DNA from 2 places in the Salinicoccus jeotgali genome. Region 2 is predicted to be linked to the other one. Evidence: predicted binding sites of a transcription regulator. Region 2 holds the regulator's gene; the other holds the start of a gene.
The links. Region 2 encodes Rex, which represses fermentation and respiration genes when NADH is low (regulators of the CRP and FNR family bind a similar motif). Its sites were predicted from a motif close to TTGTGAAATATTTCACAA; they were not measured.
Positions count from the first base shown of each region.

Region 1: a site for Rex is predicted at 12,638-12,655, ahead of ACZ43I_RS06955 (citrate synthase). Genes of this name have one in related genera too.

Region 1 covers NZ_AP043830.1:1,383,323-1,398,648, reverse strand. The annotation lists gene ACZ43I_RS07010 (DHH family phosphoesterase) at 1-83, shown strand, start outside; gene ACZ43I_RS07005 (DNA polymerase III subunit alpha) at 99-3,239, shown strand; gene ystJ (NADP-dependent malic enzyme) at 3,316-4,539, shown strand; gene ACZ43I_RS06995 (FadR/GntR family transcriptional regulator) at 4,549-4,965, shown strand; gene accD (acetyl-CoA carboxylase, carboxyltransferase subunit beta) at 4,988-5,839, shown strand; gene ACZ43I_RS06985 (acetyl-CoA carboxylase carboxyltransferase subunit alpha) at 5,846-6,796, shown strand; gene pfkA (6-phosphofructokinase) at 6,914-7,873, shown strand; gene pyk (pyruvate kinase) at 7,887-9,647, shown strand; gene ACZ43I_RS06970 (hypothetical protein) at 9,735-10,481, shown strand; gene ACZ43I_RS06965 (DUF485 domain-containing protein) at 10,670-10,981, shown strand; gene ACZ43I_RS06960 (solute symporter family protein) at 10,978-12,525, shown strand; gene ACZ43I_RS06955 (citrate synthase) at 12,759-13,874, shown strand; gene icd (NADP-dependent isocitrate dehydrogenase) at 13,915-15,180, shown strand; gene mdh (malate dehydrogenase) at 15,209-15,326, shown strand, end outside.
Region 2 covers NZ_AP043830.1:1,888,931-1,904,256, reverse strand. The annotation lists gene tsaD (tRNA (adenosine(37)-N6)-threonylcarbamoyltransferase complex transferase subunit TsaD) at 1-664, shown strand, start outside; gene ACZ43I_RS09810 (ABC-F family ATP-binding cassette domain-containing protein) at 952-2,868, opposite strand; gene ACZ43I_RS09805 (redox-sensing transcriptional repressor Rex) at 3,039-3,638, shown strand; gene ACZ43I_RS09800 (twin-arginine translocase TatA/TatE family subunit) at 3,658-3,888, shown strand; gene tatC (twin-arginine translocase subunit TatC) at 3,938-4,693, shown strand; gene ACZ43I_RS09790 (glycoside hydrolase family 32 protein) at 4,714-6,156, shown strand; gene ACZ43I_RS09785 (MurR/RpiR family transcriptional regulator) at 6,281-7,117, shown strand; gene ACZ43I_RS09780 (ICP22 family protein) at 7,330-8,202, shown strand; gene ACZ43I_RS09775 (IS1182 family transposase) at 8,445-10,154, shown strand; gene ACZ43I_RS09770 (M3 family oligoendopeptidase) at 10,121-11,821, opposite strand; gene ACZ43I_RS09765 (phosphate--AMP phosphotransferase) at 11,940-13,385, shown strand; gene ACZ43I_RS09760 (CPBP family intramembrane glutamic endopeptidase) at 13,481-14,233, opposite strand; gene groES (co-chaperone GroES) at 14,403-14,687, shown strand; gene groL (chaperonin GroEL) at 14,750-15,326, shown strand, end outside.

The sequences.
Region 1 (15,326 bases), 510 kb from region 2:
GGCACCCCCTCGCAAGCGGAATTACATTGAAGGATAACGAAGAAGTCCAGGAACTGATCAAAGCGCTGGAGAGTAAACTGTAGAAAGGGTTTTGCCTAATGATCAATTTAAATGTGCATAGCTGCTATGAATTTCTGGACAGCAATATCAAGATCGGCCCGCTTCTTGATAAAATTTCCAGAGATGGACAAAAGGCAGTTGCACTTACTGATTTCAATCGTCTACATGGTGTATATGAGTTCTATACCCATGCGTCGAAGTCTGGCATTAAACCCTTGATCGGGATGGAAGTTTCGGTAGATGATCAGATGTCGGGCATCCCGTTGGTACTCATCGCTAAAGATCTTGGAGGCTATAAGGAACTGATCCGTCTTTCGGCCATGCTTTCCTATAAGAATCTGGAATTTACGCCGGTCCAATACCTCAATAAAAATATCCAGTCGTGTGTAGCGATCGCAAAGAATGAGCAAGGCATCCCACTTTTGGACGGCATGGCCATAAAACCTGGAGATAAGTACATATCCCACCACCTCTCGCACCCGGAGTACGGGACAGTCTTCATCAATCCGGCCCACTACATGGAACCTGAAGATCTGCCGGTAAGGGTTACATTGAATGCGATACGGGATAATGAGAAGCTGGATACGGCCTCCGTGCATGACGCCACGGGCTCCGATCATATCAGAGTGCTCTCGGATCTCACTGAGATTGAAGCTTCCCACCTTAAAAACAATCAACGCCTCGTAGAGAAGTGTAATGTCGAAATACCGAGGACGGAACGGACTTTGCCACATTTCCCCAATCCCCAGAATGAAGATTCAAAATCCTTTCTATGGCAAATGCTGAAACAGCAGCTCGAATCCAAGACGGATGGTGGAAGCGTCTATAGAAAACGGCTCGAGTATGAATATGGTGTAATCGTGGATATGGGATATGAAGATTATTTTTTGATTGTGCAGGATGCAATCAACCATGCAAAACGAAATGGGATTTATGTAGGACCAGGACGGGGATCCTCAAGTGCGAGCCTTGTATCCTATCTGCTGAACATTACTGAAGTCGACCCGCTTCAGTATAACCTGCTATTCGAACGCTTCCTCAACCCTGAACGTGTGACGATGCCTGACATCGATATTGATTTTGAGGATGCCAGACGCGATGAGGTAGTCGATTATCTGATTGAGAAGTACGGTACGATGAATGTGGCGCATATAGTCACATATGGCACGTTGAGTGCCAAGATGGCAGCACGTGATGTTGGCAGGGTACTCGGTTTTAAAGATGATGAACTGAAAATGATTTCAGGACTTATTCCAGAAACCCCTGGGGCAAAACTCCAGGAGGCGTTTCAGAAAGATGCGTTCCGGTCGCTTTCAGAAGCGGATCCCAAGTATGTTACATATGCGAGTCTGTGTAAAAGAATTGAAGGGTTGCCGCGGCATACATCCACCCATGCTGCCGGCATACTGCTCAGTGCGGAACGCCTTACCGAGAACATCCCGGTGACCTTCAGTGACGGACACACATTGAGTCAGTGGACGATGAATGAGGTGGAGCCTTCAGGACTTCTGAAGATAGATGTTCTGGGACTTAGAAATCTGACGTTGTTGAAGTTCATGGTCAATAAAATAGAAAAGTCCGGAATTTCATTCAACTTGGATGAAATTCCGGATGATGATCCAGCAGTCTATCGGTTGCTCGGGAAGGGAATGACCATCGGCATCTTCCAGTTGGAGTCGGATGGCATAAGCAAAGTAATCAGGGAAATGCAGCCTGAAGGATTTCTTGACCTTGTCGCAGTAATCGCTTTGTACCGGCCAGGGCCGATGAAGGAAATCCCGAATTTCATCGCCGGGAAGCAAAAACCAGACGCAGTCAGATATCCGCACGAAGACATTAAAGATATACTCAAAGAGACGTATGGCGTCATCGTCTATCAGGAACAGATCATGCAGATCGCTTCAAGGATCGCAGGCTACAGTTATGCGGAAGCGGATATATTGAGGCGGGCAATGAGTAAAAAGGATAGGGAAACGCTTGAACATGAAAGGGGCCGCTTTGAGAAGGGGGCAGAAAGTAAAGGATACGCAAGCCAGGTGGGCCATCATATTTTCAACCTGATCTTGGAGTTCGCCGACTACGGATTCCCAAAAAGCCACGCGGTGGCATACAGTCGGATATCCTACACCCTTGCCTACATCAAAACCCACTATCCTGAAGTGTTCTATTCCGTCATACTTACCCATCATTTCGGCAATGAGCATAAGGTCAACCAGACCGTAAGTGAAATCAAGCGGCGTAGAATTCCGTTATTTCTTCCGAACATCAACAGCTCCTTATGGAATAACAGAAGCGATGAAGGCATAGAACTCGGTTTCTCGATGATCAAAGGCGTCACTTATCGTCATGCCGAGGCAATTATAAAAGAACGTGAAAACGGCCCGTTCAGCGATATATATGATTTGAAGACTAGGGTACAGGACGTCAATCTGGATAGGAAAGTGCTCACGCGTCTCGTCCAGTCGGGCGCTTTGGATGTTTTTGAGGAGAATAGAAAAACGCTCCTCAATACGCTACCCATGCTTGATGAATTGAATGCTGAAGAATATGCTCATGATTCGTTCCTCAGTACGCTTGGCTTCAATATAAAGAAAGAATACCACCACGCTGCTGAAATGGATGATATGGAAAAGGTCGAAGGGGAGAAGGACGTGTTCGGATTCTACCTCTCTGACCACCCCGTCATAGCACTAAGGAAATCTCTCCAATTCATTCCGTTCAACCTTCTCAATCAAAGTAAGGGGATTTATCTTGTTTTTTTGGACGACATTAAAGTAATCAGGACAAAAAATGGACAGAATATGGCGTTCGTCAAGTTCACCGACGGGCTTCATGAAATGGAAGGAGTCGTTTTTCCAAAGGTCTATTTCAATGTCCATCCGAACTTGACAAGACAGATTGCTGTCGTGGAGGGAAGGGTAGAAACGCGCAGATCACGTCCACAACTCATCGTCGACTCACTAGAAACCGTAGATGCATTCAAAAAGATATACTATGATCGGGCAAAACAGATTGTCATCCGCAATGCCCATGCATACAACCTGACTGGTTTCATGAGTGACTCAGGCATACCGGTCAAAGATTTTGACAAAAAGAAGATAATTGGCAAAATAGGAAAAGAAGGTATTGAAGGTATATTGGAAGCGGTCGAGGCAGCCGACATACGTATATTGAACTAAAGAAGTTGTCATGTAAAACTGATAATGTTACTATATTTATATTGCGGTGGTATGACCACTAGGAAAGGGAGATTATATGTCCTTGAGAGATGATGCACTAGAGATGCACAGGGAAAAACAAGGAAAGCTAGAAGTAAATTCAAAAGTGGAGATCAAGGACAGGGAAGCCTTGAGCCTTGCATATTCACCAGGAGTGGCTGAACCATGCAAAGAAATATATGAAGATGAACGCACAGTATTCGATTATACGATTAAGAGTAATACTGTCGGCGTCGTTACGGATGGTTCCGCTGTTTTAGGCCTGGGGAATATAGGTGCTATGGCAAGTTTACCTGTAATGGAAGGTAAGAGCGCGCTCTTTAAGAATTTTGCCGGAGTGGACTCCTTTCCGATTGCACTCAATACTAATGACGTCGATGAAATCGTGAATACAGTCAAACTGATGACACCCGTTTTTGGCGGCATCAACCTAGAAGATATCTCAGCGCCTAGATGTTTTGAAATTGAAGAACGCCTAGGACGCGAGACCGATATACCTGTTTTCCATGATGATCAACACGGCACGGCAATCGTCACCTTGAGCGGCCTGATGAACGCCCTTAAACTCTCGGGGAAATCTCTGAACCAGATTAAGGTTGTACTGAACGGAGCGGGGGCAGCGGGTGTAGCCATCATAAAACTCCTGCACAGCTTCGGCGTGAAGGAAATGATCATGTGTGACTCGCGCGGTGCCATCTTTGAAGGTCGTGAAGCAGGGATGAACGATATCAAACACGAAGTGAGCAAGTTCAGTAACCATCATCATAAGCAAGGGGAATTGGCTGATGTGATTGAAGGGGCTGATGTATTCATCGGTGTTTCGGTAGAAGGTGCCCTGACTGCCGAGATGGTCAAGACAATGGCAGAAGATCCAATCATTTTTGCCATGGCCAATCCGAACCCTGAAATCATGCCTGATGAGGCGAAGGCTGCGGGAGCTCTTGTAGTCGGCACAGGACGAAGCGATTTTCCAAATCAAATCAACAACGTGCTTGCTTTCCCAGGTATCTTCAGAGGTGCGCTTGATGTTCGGGCGACACATATAAATGACGAGATGAAAAAAGCTGCCGTCCTTGCTATCGCAGAATTGATTGAAGATGATAAATTGAACGCCGAAAACGTCATCCCGGAACCTTTCAATAAGGAAGTTGCACCAAGTGTAGCGAGGGCTGTAGCGAAAGCGGCCATGCAGACGGGCGTCAGCCGCATTAAAGTCGACCCTGAAGACATCTATCAGAAAGCACGCAGTTTGACGCTGTGATCCTATAAGATGACTGAAAAAAAAGGTTTGGAAAATATTATTGAAGAAATCCACAATGTCATCGAAAAGGAAGAGATACAGGTAGGTGGAAAGCTGCCCAGCGAGAGATATCTGAGAGACGAATTGAATGTCAGCAGGCAAAGTGTAAGGGAAGCACTCAGAGCACTTGAACTGCTTGGCATCATCTATGTGAAGCGGGGCGAGGGCACCTTTCTTGCTGATATCGATAGCCATCAACTGTTTCAGCTGATCGGCAAATATCTCATCAAATCAGAACGTCAACAGAATGAAATTATAGAAATCAAAGAGATGATAGAAGAATATGTCAGTGAAAAGAAAGGAAATGCTGATGTACTAGAAGACGAGAACATTATAATGAAAAAAATCTATGTGTTGCTCGATAAATATTCGCAGGCATTCAAATAATAAAGAAAACAGGGAGTTTAATATGCTGAAAGACTTGTTCTCTAAACTGAATAAAAAAGTCAATGAAACAGACCGTAATGATGGCACTTTCGAAAAAAGTGAATCCATCATGACAAAATGTCCAAGCTGCAAGAAGATATTATATTCAAAAGACTTATATAAACGTCTTAATGTATGTGCCAACTGCAGCCATCATCTGCCTATTTCAGCCCAGGACCGTCTGGAAGCGTTGATGGATGAAGGGGAAGTCAATCTGTTGTTCCAAGACATCACATCTGCCAATCCACTGAACTTCCCTAATTATGAAGCCAAGATTTCGAACGATAAGGAAAAGACGGGACTGAATGAAGCGGTGTTATGTGCAGATGGGAACATCGGAGGTGAGCGTGCCGTTGTAGCCGTCATGGATGCCCGCTTCAGAATGGGCAGCATGGGCTCTGCAGTCGGCGAAATACTCGCCCGTGCTTTTGGGTATGCAACAGAACACAGATTACCTGTCATCATCTTCACAGCCAGTGGGGGCGCACGTATGCAGGAGGGCATCATCTCTCTGATGCAGATGGCTAAAGTCAGTGTTGCGATAGAGCGCCACAATAATGCAGGTCTGCTCTACATCGCCTATATGACCAATCCTACAACAGGTGGGGTGTCTGCAAGTTTCGCCTCAGTCGGCGATATAAACTTGGCAGAAAAGGGTGCATTGATTGGGTTTGCCGGCAGGCGCGTCATCCAGGAAACAATCAAGGAGAAACTGCCGGATGATTTCCAGACTGCCGAATTCCTTTTAAAGCATGGACAGCTGGACGAAGTTTTAGACAGACGGGATATGAAAGATTATCTCGGCCGAATCCTGAAATTGCATAGTGGGGTGTAGATAGGAATGTTCGATTTCGAAAAACCAATCTATGAATTGGAAGAGAAGATTGAAGAATTGGAAAAATATGCAGCAAAAAATAAAGTAGACCTCACAAAGGAAGTCAGTTTTTTGGAGAAAAAGGTCAGTGATAAAAAAAATGAAATTTATGATAACCTCACTCCCTGGCAGCGTGTGGAGATTGCAAGATATATAAAGCGTCCAACTACCTATGACTATATCGAAGCTTTGTTTGAAGAATTTACAGAGTTCTATGGTGACCGCGTACATAGCGATGACCCTGCCATTGTAGGAGGTATTGCTGCCTACAAAGGGCGTCCTGTGACGGTTATCGGGCATCAACGTGGCCGGGATACAAAAGGCAACATCCACCGTAATTTTGGCATGGCCCACCCCGATGGCTACCGTAAGGCGCTTCGCTTGATGAAACAGGCTGATAAATTTAACCGTCCAATCATCTGTTTTATCGATACTAAAGGTGCATATCCAGGTAAAGCTGCTGAAGAACGGGGACAGAGTGAATCGATCGCCCGCAATCTTGTCGAAATGGCAGGTCTCCATGTACCGGTAATAAGCGTCGTCATCGGAGAAGGTGGTTCAGGTGGAGCTTTGGGACTTGGGGTATGCAACCGTCTGATCATGCTGGAGAATGCGACATATTCTGTAATCTCACCAGAAGGTGCTGCGAGCATCCTGTTCAAGGATGCATCATTGAAGGAGATTGCTGCAGAATCGTTGAAGATAACAGCAGCCGATCTGAAATCGTTCGGCATAGCGGATGCAGTGATAGAAGAACCTCAAGGTGGTGCCCATAACGACAGGGACAAGGTATTTGAGAATCTCGATGGCATCCTGGAAGAACATCTGGCAGGACTCCTTGCACTTGATCGCGAAGAAATGGTGGCCGACCGCTACGATAAATATGTGAATATCGGAATATATGATGAACAGCTGTAATTTCATGCTGTTCATTTTTTTTGGTTTCATAAAACGGTTTCATCAACCTTAATGATGGATAAGGAATATAAGTTATGCTATTTTAAAAATAAGAGATTGTTTTAACGGAGGGAACCCATGAGGAAAATTGGAGTACTTACAAGTGGAGGCGATGCGCCCGGTATGAATGCTGCCATAAGGGCCGTCGTCAGAAAGAGTATATATGAAGGCATTGAAGTCTATGGTGTTTTCCAGGGCTATCAGGGCCTTGTCACTGATAATATCCATAAGCTGGAACTTGGGGATGTCGGTGACATCATCCAAAGAGGAGGGACGAAGCTCTACTCGGCCCGGTGCCCAGAATTCATTGAACCCGCTGTACGCAAAAAAGCCATCGAAAACCTTAAAGCTAAAGGAATAGATTCGCTTGTGGTCATAGGGGGAGATGGTTCCTACAGAGGTGCACAACGACTCGATGAAGAAGGCATCAAGACCATAGGAGTACCCGGTACCATCGATAATGACATCAATGGCACGGACTACACTATAGGGTTCGATACTGCCTTAAACACCATAATCGATGCCGTAGACAGGATCAGAGATACAGCAACCAGCCATGAGCGCACCTTCATTATAGAAGTGATGGGCAGGGATGCTGGAGACTTGGCGCTTTGGGCCGGAGTCGCCGGGGGCGCAGAGACCATACTCATTCCCGAATCCCCCTCTGACATGAAAGAAGTTGCAGAGCGGATTGAGTCGGGTATGAGCCGCGGTAAGAAACACTCGATCATTGTTGTAGCTGAAGGTGTCATGAGTGCGTCACAGTGTGCAGATGAGTTGCATAAGTATATAAACGTAGACACCCGTGAGAGTGTGCTTGGCCATATGCAGCGTGGAGGAAAACCGACCGGTCAAGATCGAGTGCTGGCTTCACGCCTTGGTGCTTTCGCTGTTGAGCTTCTTTTAGATGGTGTGCATGGAAAGGCGGTAGGCACTGAGCACAATAAACTGTCCGCAACCCGTTTTGATAAAGTGTTTGAAGAAAGTCATATGATAGATGAGGGTCTGTATAGACTTTCGAGAGAGTTATCCATTTAGGAGGAATCTAGTTATGCGCAACACTAAAATAGTATGTACAATCGGTCCTGCATCGGAATCACCGGAGATGCTTGAGAAATTGATAAAAGCTGGCATGAATATTGCACGATTGAATTTTTCACATGGTGATCATGATGAACATCGTGCCAGAATAAACAACATCAGAAAAGTTGCCGACAAATTGGATCGTACAGTAGGCATTCTACTCGATACAAAGGGACCTGAGATTCGTACCCACAGCATGGAGAATGGTGAAATTGAGCTGACGAAAGGGCAAAGCATCATAGTTTCTATGGAAGAAGTAGTGGGTACGCCAGAAAAGATCTCCATCACATACTCTGGCCTCATTGAAGATGTGGATAAAAAAGATCGCATCCTTCTTGATGATGGTTTGATAGAACTTAAAATTGAAAGCATCGACCGGGAGAATGGTGAAATCCATTGCCACGTCCTGAATGATGGTGTCCTCAAAAATAAAAAGGGTGTCAATGTGCCGGGCGTCTCTGTAAAAATGCCGGGCATCACTGATAAGGATCGGGAAGATATCATCTTTGGTATTGATGAAGGCGTCGATCTGATTGCAGCAAGCTTTATCCGCACGAACAGCGATGTTCTGGAAATACGCAAGTTGCTTGAAGAAAAGTCGGGCGAGCACATTGAAATCATCCCGAAGATCGAAAACCAGGAAGGCATCGACAATATAGACGATATACTCGAAGTGTCTGATGGACTTATGGTGGCGCGCGGGGATTTGGGTGTTGAAATTCCACCTGAGTCAGTACCTATGGTTCAAAAAGATCTGATCAGGAAATGTAATCACCTTGGTAAACCGGTCATCACTGCTACCCAGATGCTTGATTCTATGCAGCATAACCCACGCTGTACACGTGCGGAAGCCAGTGATGTGGCGAATGCCATATATGATGGTACAGATGCTGTAATGCTGAGCGGCGAAACAGCTGCTGGCGATTATCCTCTGGAAGCTGTCCAGACGATGGCGAGCATAGCTGTTTCGGCTGAAGATGCACAGGATTACAAAAAGTTACTTTCCACACGGACTAAGTCGCTGCAGACGAACTTGGTGACGGCAATTGGCGTGTCGGTCGCACACACTGCACTGAATCTAAATTGCCGTGCGATAGTAGCAGCCACAGAATCAGGGCACACAGCAAGGATGATATCAAAATATCGTCCTCATGCAGAAATCGTGGCAGTTACTCCGCACCATCATGTAGCCAGACAACTACAGCTTGTATGGGGCGTACACCCTGTAATCAAGGAAGGGAAGCGGGACACTGATGAACTTCTGAACATCTCTGTATCAGCAGCAATGGAAAAAGGTTTTGCAGAACAGGGAGATTTATTGATCATCACAGCAGGGGTTCCTGCAGGAGAAGCAGGTACCACGAATCTGATGAAACTCCACATTGTCGGAGATAAGCTGATCCGAGCTCAGGGCATAGGCAGGAGAAGCAGCGTCGGTGAAGTGATGTTCGCTGACTCTGCAGAAGCCTTAAAAGATAAAGATCTGGAAGGAAAAATCATCGTAACCCAATCTGTAGATGCTGATATGACACCTTATCTCGAAGAGGCTGCAGGTCTTGTCACCGTCGAAGGAGGACTCACTTCGCATGGTGCGATTGTTGGCCTGAATCTTGATCTGCCGACAATAGTCGGGGCGTCAGCCGCATACGAAGTATTGGAAGAGGGCGCAGTCGTCACAGTCGACTCAGAGCAGAACTGTATATTCGATGGACATGCTAATGTACTATAATCCAGTAAAAAGGCACTTTTTTTAAAGTGCCTTTTTATGTTGTAGTCACAGATGCTGCACAGTATAATATTAGATGAGGTGGCACATATGAAAAAAATGTTACTTATCATGCTCCTGTTTTTAACAGCGTGCACTAACGACGGGCCTGTGGATGACTCATCTGATGAAAATGCAGATCAGAGTGAAGAATCGACAGAGTCCGCTACAGAAGAACAACAGACGACTGAAGAGCCGGAAGAAGAAATGTCAGCAGCAGATATCATTAAAAATGCACAATCTGAAGAAAGTAAGGAAACGAGCTATGAAGAGCGGCAGACGACTACAATTTCCACAGAAGAAAGCCAGCATGTAATCCGTACAATAACCACCAGAAGCAAGCAGGATGAAATTAAAATCGAAGTTGATGATGGAACTGATATCAAGACCCATTACATCTTTGAGGGAGAACACTTCATCTATCAAAATGGCGACGTGGAAAGACAGGATGACGGACGTAATATTGAAGGCAGCAGCTATGGAGATTTAATCAGTCAGCTCGAGCCGTTCAAAGAAGGCACAGCCAAGCAACTCGAATCAGGTTATGAAATTCGTTATGAAGTAGAAGGTGAAGCCGGCGTAAAGCCCTTTATAAACGACGATCTGGAGTCGTCACTTGAAGCGGTGGATAACATCAATGGTCTTGTGCTACTGAAGTTCAATGAAGATTATCAGTACGAAAGTGCTGAATTGACACTTACTATGGAAATGGATGATCAAACCATTAATGTTTCATCAAATATCACAATGGACAAAATCGGGGAGATCAACGTGATAGAAAAACCAAAGGGAATGTAGTGGGGTAATTGGATAGATTTCAAACGGGAAAACCAGCCATACATCATTTAAATGATGCATGGCTGGCTTTTTTTATTTTCTATACCATCAATAGTTCGGAAGAGGAATATTTACAATAAAAATAGTTGTCGAAAAATTGACATATTTCTGTCAAATAAATACAATGTAGACTATAAGGGGGAATAGAAATGGCAAAAATCGATTACGCATTAATTGCTTCACAACCTGAATTTGAAGAACTGCTTAAGAAGCGGAACAGGTTCATTTTACCGATCAGCATCTTTTTCATCATCGCAACACTGCTTTTTCCGATACTGACAGGCTATACCACTCTGCTTAGCAACGAAGCATTCGGAAATATTTCATGGGCTTGGATCTACGCATTCTTCCTATTCATAATGGTCTGGACGCTGGTCACGATCTATATGAAGAAAGCCAAGGAATTCGACAGGGAAGCCGATGAGATAATCAGAAAGTATCGGGAGGGAAACTATAAATGAATCTGACCGTCATTATCATGTTCATTGTATTCGTTGGTTTAACGTTGGTGATTACATACTTCGCTTCGAAAAGGACGCAATCCACTAAAGATTTCTACACGGCAGGTGGGGGGCTGACTGGTTGGCAAAACGGTCTCGCAATCTCCGGAGACTACCTTTCAGCCGCTTCATTCCTTGGTATTGCAGGGGCGATTGCATTATGGGGGTTTGATGGATTTTTCTACAGTGTGGGCTATCTCACAGCTTATCTCGTTGTACTGTACATTGTTGCAGAACCGCTTAGAAACCTCGGGAAGTACACAGTTGCTGATATGATTGCTGCCCGGTTTGAACTTAAGAAGGTGCGCGCCTTCGCCGCGCTTTCTTCTATTACGATTGTCATCTTCTATATGCTCGCTCAACTTGTGGGGGCGGGAGCCTTGATTCAACTGCTGTTTGATATACCATACAGTGTGGCTGTCATAATAGTTGGCATAATGATGACGATTTATGTATTATTCGGTGGCATGACCGCAACAAGCTGGGTGCAGATGGTAAAGGCAATCTTGCTGATGGTTGGTACAGTCATCATTTCTGTACTCGTACTGTTGCAATTTAATTTTAATATTTTTACCATGTTCGGTGAAATGAAGAACATAACGGCACCAGAGCTTGAAGGCCCGTTCTTGAATCCTGGGTCTCAAGGCGGATCTCCTCTGAATAACGTGTCGCTTATCATCGCATTATTGTTCGGTACGGCCGGCCTCCCGCATATCCTCATGAGATTTTTTACAGTTAAAGACGCTAAGACAGCTCGTAGCTCAGTCATGTGGGCAACTTGGATCATCGGCATATTCTACATCTTGACGATATTCCTTGGATTTGGAGCTGCAGCGATGCTGACAAGGGAGGAAATCATCGCTGCGAACCCGGCAGGCAATATGGCTGCACCATTGCTAGCAGAAAAGCTCGGTGGCGATCTGCTCATGTCATTCGTGTCTGCAGTGGCATTCGCGACAATCCTCGCAGTAGTAGCTGGTCTTGTGCTGTCGGGGGCAAGTGCATTTGCGCATGATATCTATGGCCAAGTAATCAAAAAGGGCAACATAACAGATAAACAGCAGATGCTGGCAGCTAAAATTGCGGCCTTCAGTGTAAGTGTCCTGTCTATAATACTGGCGATCTTCGCCCAAAACCAAAACGTCGCATTTCTGGTTTCATTGGCATTCTGCGTGGCAGCAAGCGCCAACTTGCCGGTCATCATCTATACGATTTTTTGGAAGCGTTTTAATACGCAAGGGGCAATTACTGGAATTATAACAGGCCTTGCGGTATCTCTTATACTTGTTATCATGAGCCCGAATGTAATGGACCCTTCAGGCAATGCATTTATTTCAATGGAACCATTGTTCCCTCTGACGAATCCAGCAATCATCTCAGTACCAGCCGGATTTTTAGGTGCTTTCTTAGGCACTTTCCTCGGTAAAGCCGAATCACATGAAAAGTACCGCGAAGTGAAGGTTAAATCAGTGACAGGTATTGATACATCCGAAACGACACATTAATCATAAGATAAACTTATGCATATCAATAAGATAATTAACTGACCCTTATAAAAGCCTCAATTCAGCTGAATTGAGGCTTTTATTGTTAGTATAAGCGTCCTCTAGAAGGTTAATGGTATTAATTTCACAAAGGAATAAATGATACTGTATTATTCACAAAGTTCTTTAATTTGATATAATGGCAATAAGGCCGACTGGCTATACTAAGAATTAACTAGAAGGAGAATCGATATATGTCTGAGAAAAAAGGTTTAGAAGGTATAGTTGCAACCGAATCACGCATCAGTTCAATCATTGGTTCGCAGCTCACTTATTGCGGTTATGAAATCGATGACCTTGCAGAAAATGCACTATTTGAAGAAGTCGTATTCCTATTATGGAACGACAGATTGCCGAACCAGACTGAGCTTGATGATTTCCAGGCGAAATTATTTGATCATATGACGCTTAATCCTAGAATCTACACCCATTTCGAGGAATACGCAGCGGATAAGATCCATCCAATGGCAGGTCTGCGTACAGCATTGTCATATCTTTCTCACTTCGACGAGAATGCTGAAGACATGAGTGATGAAGCGAATCAGGAAAAAGCCATCCGTATCCAAGCTAAAGTGGCTTCACTCGTTGCAGCATTCTCAAGGATAAGAAGTGGCAAAGAAGTCGTCAAACCTAAAAAAGGACTTAATTACGCTGCAAATCTTCTGTATATGATGAAAGGCGAAGAGCCTAACAGTACAGAAGTCGAAGCAATGAATAAAGCCCTTGTGCTTCATGCAGACCACGAACTGAATGCATCAACATTTACGGCACGCGTATGCGTCGCGACCCTTTCAGATATGTATTCCGGCGTGACAGCTGCAGCTGGCGCACTCAAAGGACCACTTCATGGTGGAGCGAATGAACGCGTAATGAAGATGCTTGGTGAAATCGAGTCTCCTGAATCTGTAGAAGACTACTTGAAAGAGAAATTCGAAAATAAAGAGAAAATCATGGGAATGGGACACCGTGTCTATAAAGACGGCGACCCACGTGCAAAATATTTGAAAGAAATGTCCAGACAGTTGACTGAAGAAATCGGAGAGCCTGAACTCTACGAAAAATCCATAAAGATCGCAGAAGTTGTAGAACGTGAAAAGGGGCTTCTGCCAAACGTTGACTTCTTCAGCGCCTCGGTCTATCATGCGATGGGGATTGACCATGATTTATTCACGCCAATCTTTGCTGTCAGCCGCGTGTCCGGATGGATTGCACATATTCTGGAACAGTACGAAGACAACCGTCTGATCAGACCAAGAGCTGAATATGTTGGACAAACCGGCAAGAAATATGAAGCAATCGAGAAGCGCTAAAACAAATTTTCGAAATTATTAACCAGGAGGAATTTTATTTATGTCGAGTCAAAAAATCACAACAAACAACGGAATTCTGAACGTACCTGATAAGCCAATCATCCCATTTATAGAAGGGGACGGCATCGGACCGGATATTTGGAAAGCTGCTAACAAAGTACTCGATGCAGCAGTTGAAAAAGCATATGACGGTAAAAAAGCGATTGAATGGAAAGAAGTGTTGGCAGGTCAAAAAGCGTATGACAAGACCGGCGAATGGCTGCCACAGGAGACTTTGGATACAATCAATGAATACCTACTCGCAATCAAAGGCCCTCTCACGACACCAATCGGTGGCGGTATCCGTTCATTGAACGTTGCACTGAGACAAGAACTGGATCTGTTTACATGCCTCAGACCAGTAAGGTATTTTGAAGGTGTTCCATCTCCATTGAAGCGTCCTGAAGAGACGGACATGGTCATCTTCCGCGAAAACACAGAGGATATCTATGCAGGAATCGAATTCCAGGAAGGCACTGATGAAGCGAAGAAGGTAATCGACTTCCTTCAAGATGAGATGGGCGCTAAAAACATCCGCTTCCCAGAAACTTCAGGAATCGGAATCAAGCCAGTATCCAAAGAAGGTACTGAGAGATTGGTGCGTTCTGCCATCAACTATGCGATTGAAAACAATAGACCTTCTGTAACTCTTGTCCATAAAGGGAATATCATGAAGTTCACAGAAGGTGCATTTAAAGCTTGGGGCTATGCACTTGCTGAGCGTGAGTTCGGGGATAAGGTGTTCACATGGAATGCTTACGACAAGATCGTTGAGGAAGAAGGAAGAGAAGCAGCCGACAAAGCACAATCAGAGGCGGAAGCAGAAGGCAAAATCATCATCAAAGATGCAATCGCCGACATCTTCCTGCAGCAGATCCTTCTTCGTCCAAAAGATTTCGGTGTTGTAGCGACAATGAACCTAAACGGAGACTATATCTCTGATGCATTGGCAGCACAAGTTGGTGGAATCGGTATCGCTCCTGGTGCGAACATCAACTATGAAACAGGTCATGCAATCTTCGAAGCAACACACGGAACAGCACCTAAGTATGCCGGCTTGGACAAAGTCAACCCATCATCCGTCATCCTCTCAGGCGTTCTTATGCTTGAACATATAGGTTGGCAGGAAGCGGCAGACCTTGTAACAAAAGCTGTCGAGAAGACGATTGCATCTAAAGTCGTGACTTATGACTTCGCCCGCCTGATGGATGGTGCCAAGGAAGTTAAATGTTCCGAGTTTGCAGACGAACTTGTCAAAAATATGTAGTTGAAGCCACCTTTTAAGGGGGAATAGCATGAACAGGAAAAAAATATCAGTCATAGGCGCCGGGTTCACCGGCGCTACGACTGCCTTTATCGCAGCCTCTAAAGCGCTTGCAGATGTGGTTCTCGTCGATATTCCGCAAGCGGAAG
Region 2 (15,326 bases):
ATACGCCAACCAATTGGATGAAGAACTGAACTTTCCGTTGGTGGCACTCATCGTTTCAGGAGGGCATACAGAACTGATTTATATGAAAAGCCATCTGTCTTTTGAGGTCATCGGCGAGACGCGTGATGATGCAGTGGGGGAAGCCTACGATAAAGTTGCGCGGGTCATAGGCTTGCCTTACCCCGGTGGACCGCATGTCGACCGCCTCAGCAAAGAAGGGCATGACATCTATGAATTCCCACGGGCTTATCTTGAGCCGGAGAGTTACGATTTCAGTTTCAGCGGCGTGAAATCGTCGGTCATCAACACGCTTCACAACCAGAGGCAAAAAGGTCAGGAAGTGAATGCAGCGGACGTAGCAAAGAGTTTTCAGGAAAGTGTCGTAGAAGTATTGACTGTCAAGACTTTGAGGGCAGTAAAAGATTATGGAGTGAAAAATCTGATAGTAGCTGGTGGTGTCGCAGCCAATAGTGGTCTGCGTGCGAGTTTTGAAGAGAAGTGCCAAGATGAGGGTATAAAGTTAAGTGTGCCACAGTTAAAGTACTGTACAGATAATGCAGCGATGATTGGGGCTGTAGCTTATCACCTCTATAATAAGGGTGCCTTCGGAACTTTAGGGCTAAATGGCCGCAATACGATCGATATAGAAGAATATACAATGTAAAAAACCTATATGGATATTTATCCATATAGGTTTTTTTCTGTAAACATGTTTTGTCAATACGGAACGTTTGTTTTATCCACGGTTGTGGATAACTTGTTGATGAAAATGGCATAACCACTAATATCAAGCACATAATTGTGGGTATATTTGTGGTTAAGTAGTTCTTAATAGTTATCAACACTGTGGATAACTATGTGGAGGAACTGGTATAAAAGCATTTAGGCTGTGTACAATATCGTGGGTAAAAGGATTACGTATAAAGCCAGAGAATGACGAACATACGTTCATCATTCCATTGCTTCCAATGATTCTGATAATGAAGCCCACTCTTCCATAAGACGTTCGAGTGCCGCTTCCGAGTCATTCAATTGCTTATTGAACTCCGCTGCCTTTTCATAATCTCCATAAACTTCCGGCAAGGCGAGTGTCTCTTCAATTGATTCAATTTCAGCTTCTTTCTCTTGTATCTCTTTTTCAGTTTTAGTTATACTCTTTTTGGTTTTTTGAATCTCATTTCGCCTTTGCTTGTGCGCTTCATAACTGTTTGTGTTCTTTACTTCTTTATCTTCCTGCTCGATTTTTATCTGCATTGCCGCTTGTTCTTCTTTTTTATGCTGATAATAACTGTAGTCGCCATTATATATATCAGTGTGCTGATCGCCCATTTCTACAATTTTATTGGCAATGCGGTTGATGAAATAGCGGTCGTGCGAAACGAACAGTAGGGTGCCGGGGAAATTGTGCAATGATTGCTCCAAGACTTCCTTGCTGTCTATATCCAAGTGGTTCGTCGGCTCATCAAGTATGAGCAGATTATTTTTTTCAAGCATCAATTTAGCCAACTGTATGCGGGCCTTTTCGCCACCACTCAAATCATTGATCTGTTTCATGACCTCATCCTGGGTGAACAGGAAACGTCCCAACACTTTGCGTACATCGCTTTCGTTCATATTCGGATATTCATGCCATAATTCTTCAAGTACACTTCTACCGGAAGTGAATTCTGCCTGTTTCTGATCATAATAACCAATCGATATGTTGGCTCCATAAATGATTTCCCCATCATGTTGTGATAATTTTTTGGCAATCGTCTTGACCAGAGTTGATTTTCCGATACCGTTTGGACCAATGATGGCGAGACGGTCGCCTTTATCGATGTTCAGATTGATATGACTGTTTAAAGTCTCTTCGTATCCTATGGCCAGATCTTTGATTCTGAGCACATCATTGCCGCTTTCTCGTCTGATATCGAATGAGAAGTCTGCACTTTTCGTGTCCATCCTAGGCATATTAATACGTTCCATGCTTTCCAGTTTTTTTCGGCGACTCTTCGCCATATTGCTTGTTGAAGCACGGGCAATATTCTTTTCCACAAAAGTTTCGAGCTCTTTAATTTCCTTTTGCTGGTGTTCAAAGGCCTTCATATGCAGTGCATGATTTTTTTCTTTTTCTTTTACATAACCCGAGTAGTCGGTGTGGTAGAGGGTGCCCCTATGCATCTCGACTTCATATATCTTGTCGACAGTACGGTCTAAGAAGTAGCGGTCATGACTGATTATGGCAATAGCGCCCGAGAAGCTGTTAAGATACTGCTCGAGCCACGCGACGGTATCCATGTCCAAATGGTTGGTGGGTTCATCCAGGAGCAGCAGATCAGGCTTGGATAGGAGCATCTGGCCAAGTGCAAGACGTGTCTTTTGACCACCGGAGAAAGCTTCTACGCTTCTGTAGAGGTCCTCAGGCATGAACCCGAGACCGGTCAGAACTGTCTTTACTTCCGAATCTATCGTATATCCACCTTCAGCTTCGAAAATATTCTGCACTTTCTCGTATCTATCGAGCTGGTCTTGATAGTCTGGATCATCATAGTCATGTACAGCAAGCCATTCGGCGATTTTCTCCATTTCCTTCCCGGTCTCAAGCAACCTCGAGAAAGGGCGGAGCATTTCCTCTCTGACATTATGTGTAGACTCAAGTGTCATCTGTTGTGTCAGATATCCTATTGAAATGCCTTTTGGACTGGTGATCTGTCCTTCATCAATACTCATTTCACCAGCCATCATCTTCATCAAAGTTGTTTTTCCGGCACCATTCTTACCGACGATGCCGATTGTCTGTCCTGTTTTAATTTCCAGGTTCATATTTTCAAAAATCATATCTGTACCGAAAGATTTTTTTATGTTCCCTAATTGCATCACTATCATCATAAATCCCTCACTTTCCTCAAGTTTACAATATATAGCGTAAAAAAACGATGAAATCAGGTGACTCTTATGGGACTATAGGCGTGCAATTATGATATAATATATCAACAAAGTGCAATAAAAGAGGTGTACGAGATTTGAATAACAAAAAGAAAATCCCGAATGCAACGATGAAGCGCTTACCCCTGTACTACAGATTCTTCAAAAACTCCGAAAAATCAGGGGTGGATCGGGTTTCTTCACGGGAGATCAGTGAAGCACTGGATATAGATTCAGCAACAATTCGGCGGGATTTCTCCTATTTTGGTGAACTTGGCCGAAAAGGTTACGGATATAACGTCAAAAGCCTGTTGAAATTCTTTATGGAACATATCCAAGGTAATCAAAAGAGAAATGTCGCCATCATCGGTGCAGGTAACTTGGGTAGTGCATTATTGAACTATAAATTCAGCAACATAAATGATAGAATGAACGTAGTTGCTGCATTTGACAACAACAGCAGCATTGTCGGAACAACAATCAATGATACAATGGTCCACCACTCGGATGAAATTGAAAAAATGGCTAAAGATCATGGCATAGATGTGGCAATCCTTACACTGCCTGCAGAAGTCAGCCAGGAGATGGCTGAGCGTCTTGAAGCGGCCGGAATCAAAGGCATTCTTAATTTCACACCGATGAGGCTGGATGTAAGCGATGGAATCTATGTACACAATATAGATTTGAGTGTCGAATTGCAGGCACTGTTCTTTTATATGAAACATATCTAGGAGGGATACTGTGCTCGAAATGTTCATACCGACTACACTGATGGTAGTAACGCCAACGAGTATGATTGTAATTGCGGTTGTAGCGCTCATCATATTCGGACCTAAGAAACTGCCCCAATTCGGAAAAGCCATGGGTTCCACATTGAAGGAATTCAAAGATGCAACAAAGGGCCTTGCTACAGATGATGATGACGATGACGACGAAGAAGAGAAGAAGAAAAACCAGAAGAAAATCGAATCTGAAGTATAAAGGTCTTGAGGTGGCGGAAGCCGCCTTTTTTTAAAGAGGTGGAAAATCGATGAATGAATTGGAAAAGAAGGAAATCACTGAGCATCTTGATGAATTGCGCAGACGGCTTATGATTGTCATATATTTTTTTGCAGGCGCAATGCTGGTCGGCTTTTTCCTTTCCAAACCGTTAATATATCAGGTTCAGGAAGCACCATGGACCGAATCCATACAGATGCACGCATTCCAAGTGACCGATCCGCTCAAAATATATCTGATGGTCATCATGATCATCGGTTTTGTAATCGTACTCCCGGTAATACTGTATCAGATATGGGCATTTGTCTCTCCGGGTCTCTACAGCAATGAGAGGAAGCTGACACTATCATACATTCCAATCGTCATGCTGCTCATGCTGCTTGGAATGGCCTTCAGCTACTTCATACTTGTACCATATATTATACAATTCACCTTTGAACTGTCGGAGGATATGGGGATAGAGACAACAATCGGCATCAATCAATATTTTGGTTTCCTGTTCAGGACAGTCCTGCCATTCGGCCTGATCTTCCAAATGCCGATACTGGTACTTTTCCTGACTCAGCTGGGGTTGCTGACTCCAATGTTTTTGAAGAAGAACAGAAAGTATGCCTATTTCATCTTGTTGGTCGTAGCAGCTTTGATTGCGCCACCTGACTTGATGACCCATATCATGTTGACGATCCCGATGATCGTTTTGTATGAAATCAGTATCTATATTTCTAAAATTGGTTACCGCAGACATTTAAAGGCAGAGCAAAAAGCAATTGAAGAATCGTTGGACTAAGATTTGGGAGGTTTTTTGAGATGGCATTGGATTCAGATGGAAGGATGTTCAGCCATCCATCGGCTGATGGGCAGCTTGAGGCACACACCCCAAAAAAAGTATCAGATGAATGGCGACAGCATTATCATGTGCAACCCCCTCTAGGGAGCTTGGATGGCCTTGCAGGCCTTGTGGCGGATGCTGAAGGATATCAATTGTTCTATGAATGGACGCCCGTATATGGTCAGCGAACGAAATGTCTGTATCATCTTACATCGAAGGATATGGTGGCATTCGATGACCAGGGCGTCATAAAGATGTTGTCAGACGGTGATTCACCAGGGTCTGCGCTCGTTACCGACAATCAAGATGGACTACACCTTTTCTACACCGGCCTAAAATCGCGGAGGTGCATTCAGTATCACTCCATATTGGATGCCCAAAAAGAATTCAAGACGACCGAGGCCATCATAAAAGGAACACCTCAAGGCTATCTGCCGGTAATGAACGCGCCGTATGTATTTCACGAAGATAAATATCGCATGATGCTCGGGACTGGCACCGAGGATGAGTTTGGACGCATACTAGTCTTCAGCGGCGACAGCCCATCCTCTTTCCAATATGATGGACCTCTGGCTACGGAGCTTGATCAGTTCGGTTTCATGTGGACCCACCCTGAATACTTCAAGTTGGATGGCAAAGATGTATTACTCTTCAATGTGAAAGGTCTGGATAAGTATCAGAACAGCTATTGGAACATCTATCAATCGGGCTACCTTGTAGGGGATATTGATTTTAATGAATTACATATGACACATGGGGCGTTCCATGAACTGGACCACGGTTTCGACTTCTATGCTCCTAAAACCGTGATGTCTGAAGGGAAACGGCTGATAGTCGGTTGGATGGGGACAGAAGAAACGGACTATCCAACAAATGGTGAATGGGATCATTGTCTGACAATACCGAGGGAAGTGAGTGTCCGTGGTTCGCACCTGATACAGAAGCCTTTTGATGGGCTGTGTAACTATAGGACGAACGAACTGACCGCTGAAGGTTATTTTGATCATTATCCAAGAAAGATTAAAGACTTCTATGGCCACAGTTATGAATTGGTCCTCGATATACTAGAGAATAATGCAAACCGCATCCACATCGATTTGAGGGTGAGCAGGCGCGAACATACAAGTTTGATCTATGACAGCGAATCGCAGGTTTTGACACTGGACAGGACCTTCAGCGGCAAATTGCCTGGCAACGTTGATGGGACAACCCGGAAAGTCCAGCTCGAGGCCCCATTATCGCAGCTAGATATCTTTATGGACATCTCCAGCATAGAAGTGTTTGCCAACCACGGAGAAGCGGTGATGAGTGCGAGAATATTCCCTTCAAATGAATCTACAGGCGTAGAATTCTCGACTGAAATAGGAGGGTGTCATGTCAGGATGGCAAGATATGATATAAAGCCAACCAATGATAATTAACGCTTCGCCCTGCAGCATGAAACAAATTTTATTATTGGAAGATAAAAAGTTTCATTTCTTCTTATAATATTTTGATTATTTTGTTATCATTGGAAGTAACAAGGTAGGCGAGAGGGGAAAAACTATGTTTTCGGTATTAAGTCAGATTCGTAAGCGGTTTGAATACATGACACCTGTGGAGCAGCGCATTGCTAATTTTATGCTGGAAAATCCAGCCAAAGTCATCAATATGCCAGTCAAAGATATCGCTAAAAGCAGCAGTACGAGTGATGCTGCCATCGTCAGATTCTCAAAGCGTATAGGACTTGCAGGTATCAAGGAATTGAAAGTGGAACTAGCCAAAGAGTTACATACCCTTGAGAAAGAGAATATTTCAAGAGTGATCGATCTGGAAGAGGACACCCATCGCGAGATTTTCGATAAGGTCTTCAAGAACACCATCCAGGCACTCTATAATACCGAAAAGATAGTGGACCGCGATGCGATCAAGCAAGCGGCGGAACTATTTGCGAAATCCCGCAACACCTTCATATTCGGAGTAGGGGAGGCGGCGAGTGTCGGTACCGAGTTCGAACAGAATCTCCACCGCATAAATATCAATGCTTTCTTCACCACGGATAAATACTTCTGCATGACCCGGTTATCCAATGCAACTGAAGATGATGTACTATTCCTCATCACTTTATCCGGTAAGACCAGGGAAGTGGTAGAAGTGGTCAAACTCGCCAAAAAGTTGGGCATCAAGACCGTCATATTGACCCAGAACCACGCCTCGATCGCTAAGCGCAATTCAGATGTGGCAATAGAAATTACCGAGGAAGAGAACAATATTCAGTATATGAATATGACGAGCCGCATCGCACAGCTCGCGATATGTGATGTGCTATTCTTCTATACGTGCCGTCAATTGGGTTCGAAAGCTTATGAAACGATTATGAAGACATATGATATCACACACTAGCCCCTCATTGAGGGGCTTTTATTGTAGGAAAATTGAGATGGGGGAAGGACATCTGACTGCAACATATCTGCAATAATCTTTAAAATAAATCAGCCATTATTAAGGTTGTGTAACAAACTTCCATTTTTATAGCTGTCGATGCATTCTTCTAATATACTCGGTTTATGACATTAATCGTTCAGAGAACATAGAGGCGGTTTGGAGGCATTAAATTGATATATAGAACAATACGGCTCGGTATTTCATCACTTTTGATGATATCCACTCTATTTGCCATTAATATAAATACTGTCATGGAGGCAGAACAAGTAGAAGGAGATGCAGATGGAGGCCATGAAGCACCGTCTTCAGAGGAGGCACGCGGGCAGGAAGATATGATAAAAGATACCCCTGAGCAGGAAGGGGCACTACAAACGCCAGAAACACCTGCGATAGAGCCTGAAGAAGGGTTGCTGGTACAGACTGGTCCGGAACAGAGCCAGGAGGAAGCAATCCATAAGCAGGCAGCGAACGGCAACAAAGAAGCGGGCCCTGTCCCCGCATCAGAAGAAGAGACTGAAGAAACACAGAAAGACACTCCAGACATATCTGAGCCTTCCACGGGAGAAGCCCCTCCCATTGCCGATTCAATAGTGGAAGATGCTGAAGATATGATAGAAGAGCCAAAATCATCTTCAGATGAAACGGCTGCTCCAGAACCGCCTGGCGATGCAACGGAAAATACATTAGAGTCAACTGATATACCAGCATCCAGAACCTCGGAACAAGAAGAATCTGAAGTTGACGGGATCCCTGCTGTAGAAGAGAGGGAGGCTGTACAAAGTGAGATGGGAGAGGGCGACAATGCACCCTCCCCGAAGGATCCCTCCCATGACAGTACTGGAGAAACAGAACAGTATGATGAAAGCGCGCCTGCCAAGCAAAACATTACGGGAACTGCCTCAGCACCTAAGTTCTATCGTTATGACCATGGTGATATACTGGCCGGAATCACATTGCGGCCAGGTGCCTCAGACGAAGAATTGAACCTGTTGGATGAACGGGTCAACGAACTGATGTGCTCCAAAATCCTTAGGGCGGATTAAGCCCGGAATATCAAAATCTAAGAAATGCCAATAAAGTGAATGCACATAGATTATCTACACAACATTTGTATGAGAATAAAAAAATGAAACGGGGCTGGGACATAAGTCCCGATCCAAGCAGAATCCCCCGGGTTAAAATGAAAATTTTAACCCGGGGGATTCCTATGTATATAAATGAAAGACAAAACAAAAGGCACCCTTTATAATGTAAGTAACCACACAAACAGAAAAAGAGGTGCCTTATGTATAAAGATTATACCATGAACCAGCTGACACTGCCACTCGATTTGGCAGTCATCATACCCGAAGATGACATCGCCCTTGCCGTCAATGCATTGGTGGAAAGCATCCCAGAGACTGAATTTGCGCCCTTTGACCATGCCTTCGGTGCGACGTCGTACCATCCAAGAATGATGATGAAGATCATCCTCTGCAGCTACACACAATCGGTGACGTCCGGGCGCAAAATTGAAGCGCTGTTGACAGACAGCGTCCGGATGATGTGGCTGGCTCAAAACCAGACGCCCTCCTACCGGACCATCAACCGGTTCCGGGTGCATCCCCACATGGATGCGCTGATCCAGGAAGCGTTCATCCAGTTCAGGATGCAGCTGGAAGCCCAGGCGCTGATTGATACGGATGCGATTTTCATCGATGGTACGAAGCTCGAGGCCAATGCCAACAAATATACATTCGTCTTCCGGAGAAGTGTCGAGAAACACCAGGAGAAACTCCGCGCCCAATCGAAGCTGATGTATGAAACGCTGTATGAAGAGCAGATCGTGACGGCCCTCCTTGAAGAATCGGAAGCCATCGTGACGGCCGATCACCTGCACACGATGCACCAGGCGCTAGAGACGGTGGAAACGGATTTGACGGAGACCATCGAGGCGACGGAAACCGTGGAAAAAAGAAAAGCCCGCCGGTCTGAACGGTCCGTCATCCGAAAGACTAAAAAGAAATGTGCAGACCTGCGGGACCGGGAATTGAAATATACCCAACAATTGGAGATCCTCGGTGCCCGCAACAGCTACTCGAAGACCGACCCCGATGCGACATTCATGCGCATGAAGGAGGACCATATGCAGAATGGTCAGCTGAAAGCCGGCTACAACCTGCAGATTGCGACCAACAATCAATTCGTTTTAGGCTTTGACCTCTATCCCAACCCGACAGATACCCGGACCCTGCCGCCATTTCTCCATACGATGCTGGAACATTTCCAGCATCTGCCTGAAAAGATTGTGGCCGATGCCGGCTATGGCAGTGAATCCAATTATGAGATAATCATGGACGACTACGGCCGCACCGCGCTCATCCCCTATAATACATACCATAAGGAACAGAAGCAGAGGCACCAACCCGATGAAATGCATCCGGACAACTGGGTGTATGATGATGAGAATGATATGTACATCTGCCCGGACGGACGGCCCCTCCAGTTTGAACGCTATGCCGATCGGACCGACAAATATGGCTACACCCGGGCGTTTAAAATGTATGCATCAGCAGACTGTACCGGATGTCCCCTCCATGACATATGCATCAAAAGCGACAAGCAGACCACCAAGCGCATCCAAAAGAATATGAACCTGGACTACTTCAGAGCCCAGGTGAAAAAGCAGCTTTCAGTTGAAGGGCACCGCAACATCTATCAGCAGCGCAAGGTGGATGTTGAGACGGTTTTCGGCAATTTGAAGGCCAATTTGGCGTTCAGGCGATTTTCACTCCGCGGGAGACGCAAAGTGAAAATCGAAATCGGCCTCGCATTATTGGCCGGGAACCTCGGGAAGTTCAACCGAATGATGCGCACTGCTTTGGAAGCAGACACAAAAAATGGCGATCCATCCGCTTTATCGGGATGGATCGCCATTTTTCTTAGTGTTCAGGGGCCTTTATGTCCCAGCCCCGTTTCAATCTATAGTGCACTGTCATCAATCAAATTGAGGTAGTCTTGTGCTTCTTTAACGACTGATTGCAGGCAGCCATCTTCAAACGGCGAGATGAGATTTGCTTTTTCAACCAGTGCATTGAACGGTAATGAGCCACCGAGACGACACAGGTTGATGTAGTCGCTCCATGCGCTATCGAAGTCCTCATTGGCGCGCTTCCAGAACTGCATGGCACAGACTTGTGCCAAGGTGTAGTCGATATAGTAGAACGGGTCGCTGAAGACATGCCCCTGTTTATGCCAAAAAGCCCCGCTGGCAAGCGGCTCTATGCCATCGTAATCACGATGCGGCAAATACTTGTCCTCGAGTTTCTGCCATTCTTGTCGCCGTTCTTTAGGAGACAGTTCAGGATGCGCATAGACAATATGCTGGAATTCATCTATGGCAACTCCGTAAGGCAGGAAAGAAATGTTATCCGCCATATGCGTATATTTAAATTTATCAGTATCCTCCTTGAAGAACTGTTCCATCCACGGATATGTGAAATACTCCATGCTCATGGAATGGATCTCTGCAGATTCAAGAGTCGGGAACTGATACTCCGGCACCTCGAAGCCGCTTGACATATAGCTTTGGAACGCATGGCCCGCTTCGTGCGTCAAAACGGTCACATCATCAAGGGTGCCGTTGAAGTTGGAGAAGATGAAAGGGGAGGAGTAGTCTGGTATGAAAGTGCAGTACCCGCCGCCTTCTTTTCCTTTTTTGGCCTCAACATCAAACAATTCGCGCTGTCTCATGAATTTAAAGAATTCACCAGTTTCCTTGGATAATTCAAGATACATATTTTCGCCCGCCTGCAGGATATCTTCAGTGTCCCCCTTGGGCACAGCATTACCGGTCGTAAAGTCGAATGATTCGTCGTATATCTTCAGTTTCTCGACACCGATCCGCCTGCGCTGCCTCTCCTTAAGTTCAGTGACGAGTGGCACGACGTATTCTGCAACCTGGTCTCTGAAGTTCTGTACCATATCACTGTCATAATCGATGCGGTTCATGCGGATATAACCCAGTTCGATAAAGTTTTTGTAGCCAAGCTCCACCGCAATCTGGTGACGTGTCTTAACCAGGTCGTCATAAATCCGATCGATCTTATCGAGGTGCATCTCCATGAATCCATGGAGCGCTTCAGTGGCTGAGCGACGCATTTGACGGTTGGTATGCTGGGCATAGGGACCGAATTCCGATAGGTTGAGCACCTTTCCATCAAATTCGATTTCTGCTGAAGCGAGCAGTCTTGAGTATTCTGAATCAAGCTTGTTTTCTTTTTGAAGGAGTGATTTGACTTTAGGGTCAAATCCTTTAACAGCTTTTTCAGCTAACGAAAAAAGTTGCTTGCCGTAACGCTGTTCCAACTCGCTTTTATAGGGGCTGGCAATCAGCGTCTCATAGTATTTAAAATCAATCTCCTGGATGGCTGGCCCGTATTCATCGAAGAAATTCCGCTCTTTATCGTAGAATTCATCCCTTGTATCTATTGTTGAACGGATAAGCGCCAGATTACTCATTGTGGAGAGGTGATTAAAGTATGTGTTGAGGCGGTCGATGACTTCGGCTTGGGCGTCCGCCGAATCCTTTTCCTTAAACTCTTTAAGCAATGTGTCGACTTCCGCCGCTATCTGTTTGATATCCGGCCTTTTATATTCATATTCTGAAAATGTATGTACCATCAATTCATCCCCTTATAAGTTTCTAACAATATAGTAACACAGATTCCATCATCTTCTGTATGTTCAGATAATGGGATTTAAGGGTACACATCTATAATGGAACGAAAGGAGCGATAGTATGGCAGAATTTGATGAAGCACTGGAAAATCGCCTAGGCGAACTGACGCGGGAGACGAAGGATCGGGGCATACCGCTGATGATTGTGATAGAAGGACCACCAGCCTCCGGAAAGTCGAGGCTGGCAAATGCTTTATATATGGCACTGGATGCTAAATATACAAATTTCATGGCCACGCGACCACCTAGGGAGATCGATCTCAGATATCCTTTCCTGCAGCGGTTCTGGAACCATCTGCCTAAAGCCGGGGACATCAATATCCACTTCAGAAGCTGGTATGCCCAGTACATCAATTATAAGTCGTACGGCATCAAGGAAAATATCCGGACGGAATATACCGACATCAGGCAAGACATGGAGAATTTTGAACAGATGTTGACGGACAGTGGCTATGAAATCATCAAGCTCTATGTTGACGCCCCAGAAGAAGTCAGGGCACGGCATATACAAAAGCTCAAAGATAATCCGATACTTAAATGGAAGGCTGAAGAATTTGAAGAACAGCTGGACAAAACAGATTATATCAAGGAAATGAAGAAATTTTTAGACATGCTGACCGGGTGTCCATGGACAGTCATTGATTTCGAGGATAAAGAAGGTGCAGTAAACACTTTGTTTTCCACAGTCGTAGAACGCCTTGAAGCACGTCTGGAGCAAGAAGATCAGACACAGGATGGATCAGTTGATGGTGATTTCACGAAAAAATATGAAGCAGAGTTCTTTGACTTTGATTTTGAGGATGAAAAAATTAGTGGTAAAGACTATAAAGCCATCCTGCCCGATCTTCAGTCGAGGATGAGGGAAATCCAATTCCAGCTCTACAAGGAAAAAGTGCCGCTCATCCTCGTCTATGAAGGTATGGACGCAGCCGGCAAGGGTGGAAATATCAAACGCATCCGTGAACATCTCGACCCAACCGGATATACGGTCAATGCAACCGGCGCACCGACTGATGTGGAGTTGCTCCATCATTATCTATGGCGGTTTGCTATAGATATTCCGAGAAGCGGCCATGTGGCCTTCTATGATCGCAGTTGGTACGGCCGGGTGCTTGTAGAGCGCATAGAAGGACTTGCTTCAAAACAGCAATGGCAGCAATCCTACGAGGAAATCAATGCTTTTGAGAAATCACTGTACAATTCAGGAGCAATCATCATTAAATTCTTCTTGTCCTTGGATAAGGATGAACAGCTTGAACGGTTTGAGAGCCGCGAGGATGATCCGGATAAGCAATGGAAACTGACCGATGAAGATTGGCGTAACAGGGAGAAATGGGATGAGTATGTCGAGGCCTCGGAAGACATGATCAGAAAGACGCATACCGCTTTCGCCCCGTGGCATGTAATCCCAGGAAACAATAAGAAATACGCAAGAATCACTGCGCTAAAAAAAGTGATTGAGACATGTGAGGCAAGACTCGGAATCAGTGCGAAGTCGGGTGATTGAAAAAAGAAATTGAAAACTTAAAGGCATAAAGATGAATGTCATGTGCCTCGGAATGTACAAACACCCCGGACTATTAAAGTCCGGGGTGTTCATTATCAGAATAGAAGCTGCATGATAGTACCGAGGCCACCGCGCATTTCTTCAATCTGCTCTATATAATCCTTGAATGTCAGTTGCAGCACGACGACGATACCGTTCATAATCATATGGACCATGATCGGGACCAGCAATCTGCCGCTGATGACATATAGAAAACTGAATGTGTATGCCATGACGACATAGATCAGTATATGGGTGAAATCCCAGTGAGCGATGGCGAATACAAAACCACTGAGCAGCCCGGCTACAAGGAAACCGACGATTCTCGGGCCTGGTATCACTTCATAGATTTCAGCGAATATAGCCCGTCTGAAGACGTATTCTTCCAGGATGGGGCCAAACAGAGCAACGACAAGAATCATGTATGGGGCATTCTCTATCATATCCACGATGCCCATCGTATTTTCACTTTCCATTGGATTTCCGAGGATATTCGTATTGATGAGGCCAGCGATTATCTGAGTGGCATAAGCCAAGAACACACCTCCGACGATCCAGGCGAAAGTCACCGGTAGATCCGATTGGGGGCCACGCTCTATCCGGTTTTTATTGCGATGGAGCCTTCCCACAATAATGACAGCCACAACGCCTAAGGCGAATGCACCGACTTGGTAAGGGAGTACGCCGCTAAGCAATTCTTCTTCTGTAATTGATGGATTGATGAACGCCATGATCATAGATACGGGTACAACCGCAAATTGCACGGCGAGGAATATGACGATGATTAATGCACTATATAGCTTTCTCAAGATAAGCCCTCCATTTTTCAATACTGCTATTCTACAATAAAAAAGAATGTGGTTAAAGCAAAGAGAAAATACTTGCATTATTGACCAACTTTGATTATTATTTAATTGTTGGCACTTTGAACGCTCGAGTGCTAAAAACATCTGTAATATTTCAAAGGAGGGCTTTTACGTGTTAAAACCATTAGGCAACAGAGTCATCGTTGATTTGACCCAAAAGGAAGAAACTACAAAAAGCGGCATCATTCTGACGGAATCCGCCAAAGAGAAACCACAGGAAGGCACAGTCGTAGCAGCTGGACCCGGCTTGGTTCTGGATAACGGCAATCGTGTCGAGCCTGAAGTAAAGGAAGGCGACCGTGTGATGTATTCCAAGTTTGCAGGTACTGAAGTGAAACATGAAGGCAAAGATTATCTGATCTTGTCCGAATCTGATATCCTAGCTGTCATCAACTAATCAAATGAAATGAATCAAAGAAATACTTATATAAAGAAACTACGCAGGAGGAATGAAAAGTAATGGCTAAAGAACTGAAATTCTCTGAAGATGCAAGACAGTCCATGCTCGCCGGTGTCGATAAACTGGCGAATGCTGTAAAAGTGACATTGGGGCCAAAAGGACGTAATGTCGTTCTGGATAAATCATTCACATCCCCGCTCATCACAAATGATGGCGTAACAATCGCAAAAGAAATAGAACTTGAAGACGCTTATGAAAACATGGGCGCAAAACTTGTCGCTGAAGTGGCCAACCAGACGAATGAAATCGCCGGTGACGGTACGACGACTGCAACAGTCCTAGCGCAAGCGATGATCCAGGAAGGTCTGAAGAACGTAACGAGCGGTGCCAACCCGGTCGGCATCCGTTCCGGTATTTCCCAAGCAGTCGAAGTGGCGGTAGAAGAGTTGAAGAACATTTCCCGTCCAGTGCAGGATAAAGAGTCCATTGCACAAGTCGGCGCAATTTCTGCGGACGACCCGGAAATCGGCGAGTACATCTCAGAAGCGATGGAAAAAGTCGGCAATGATGGTGTCATAACAATTGAAGAATCCCGTGGGTTCAAAACTGAACTTGAAGTCGTTGAAGGTATGCAAT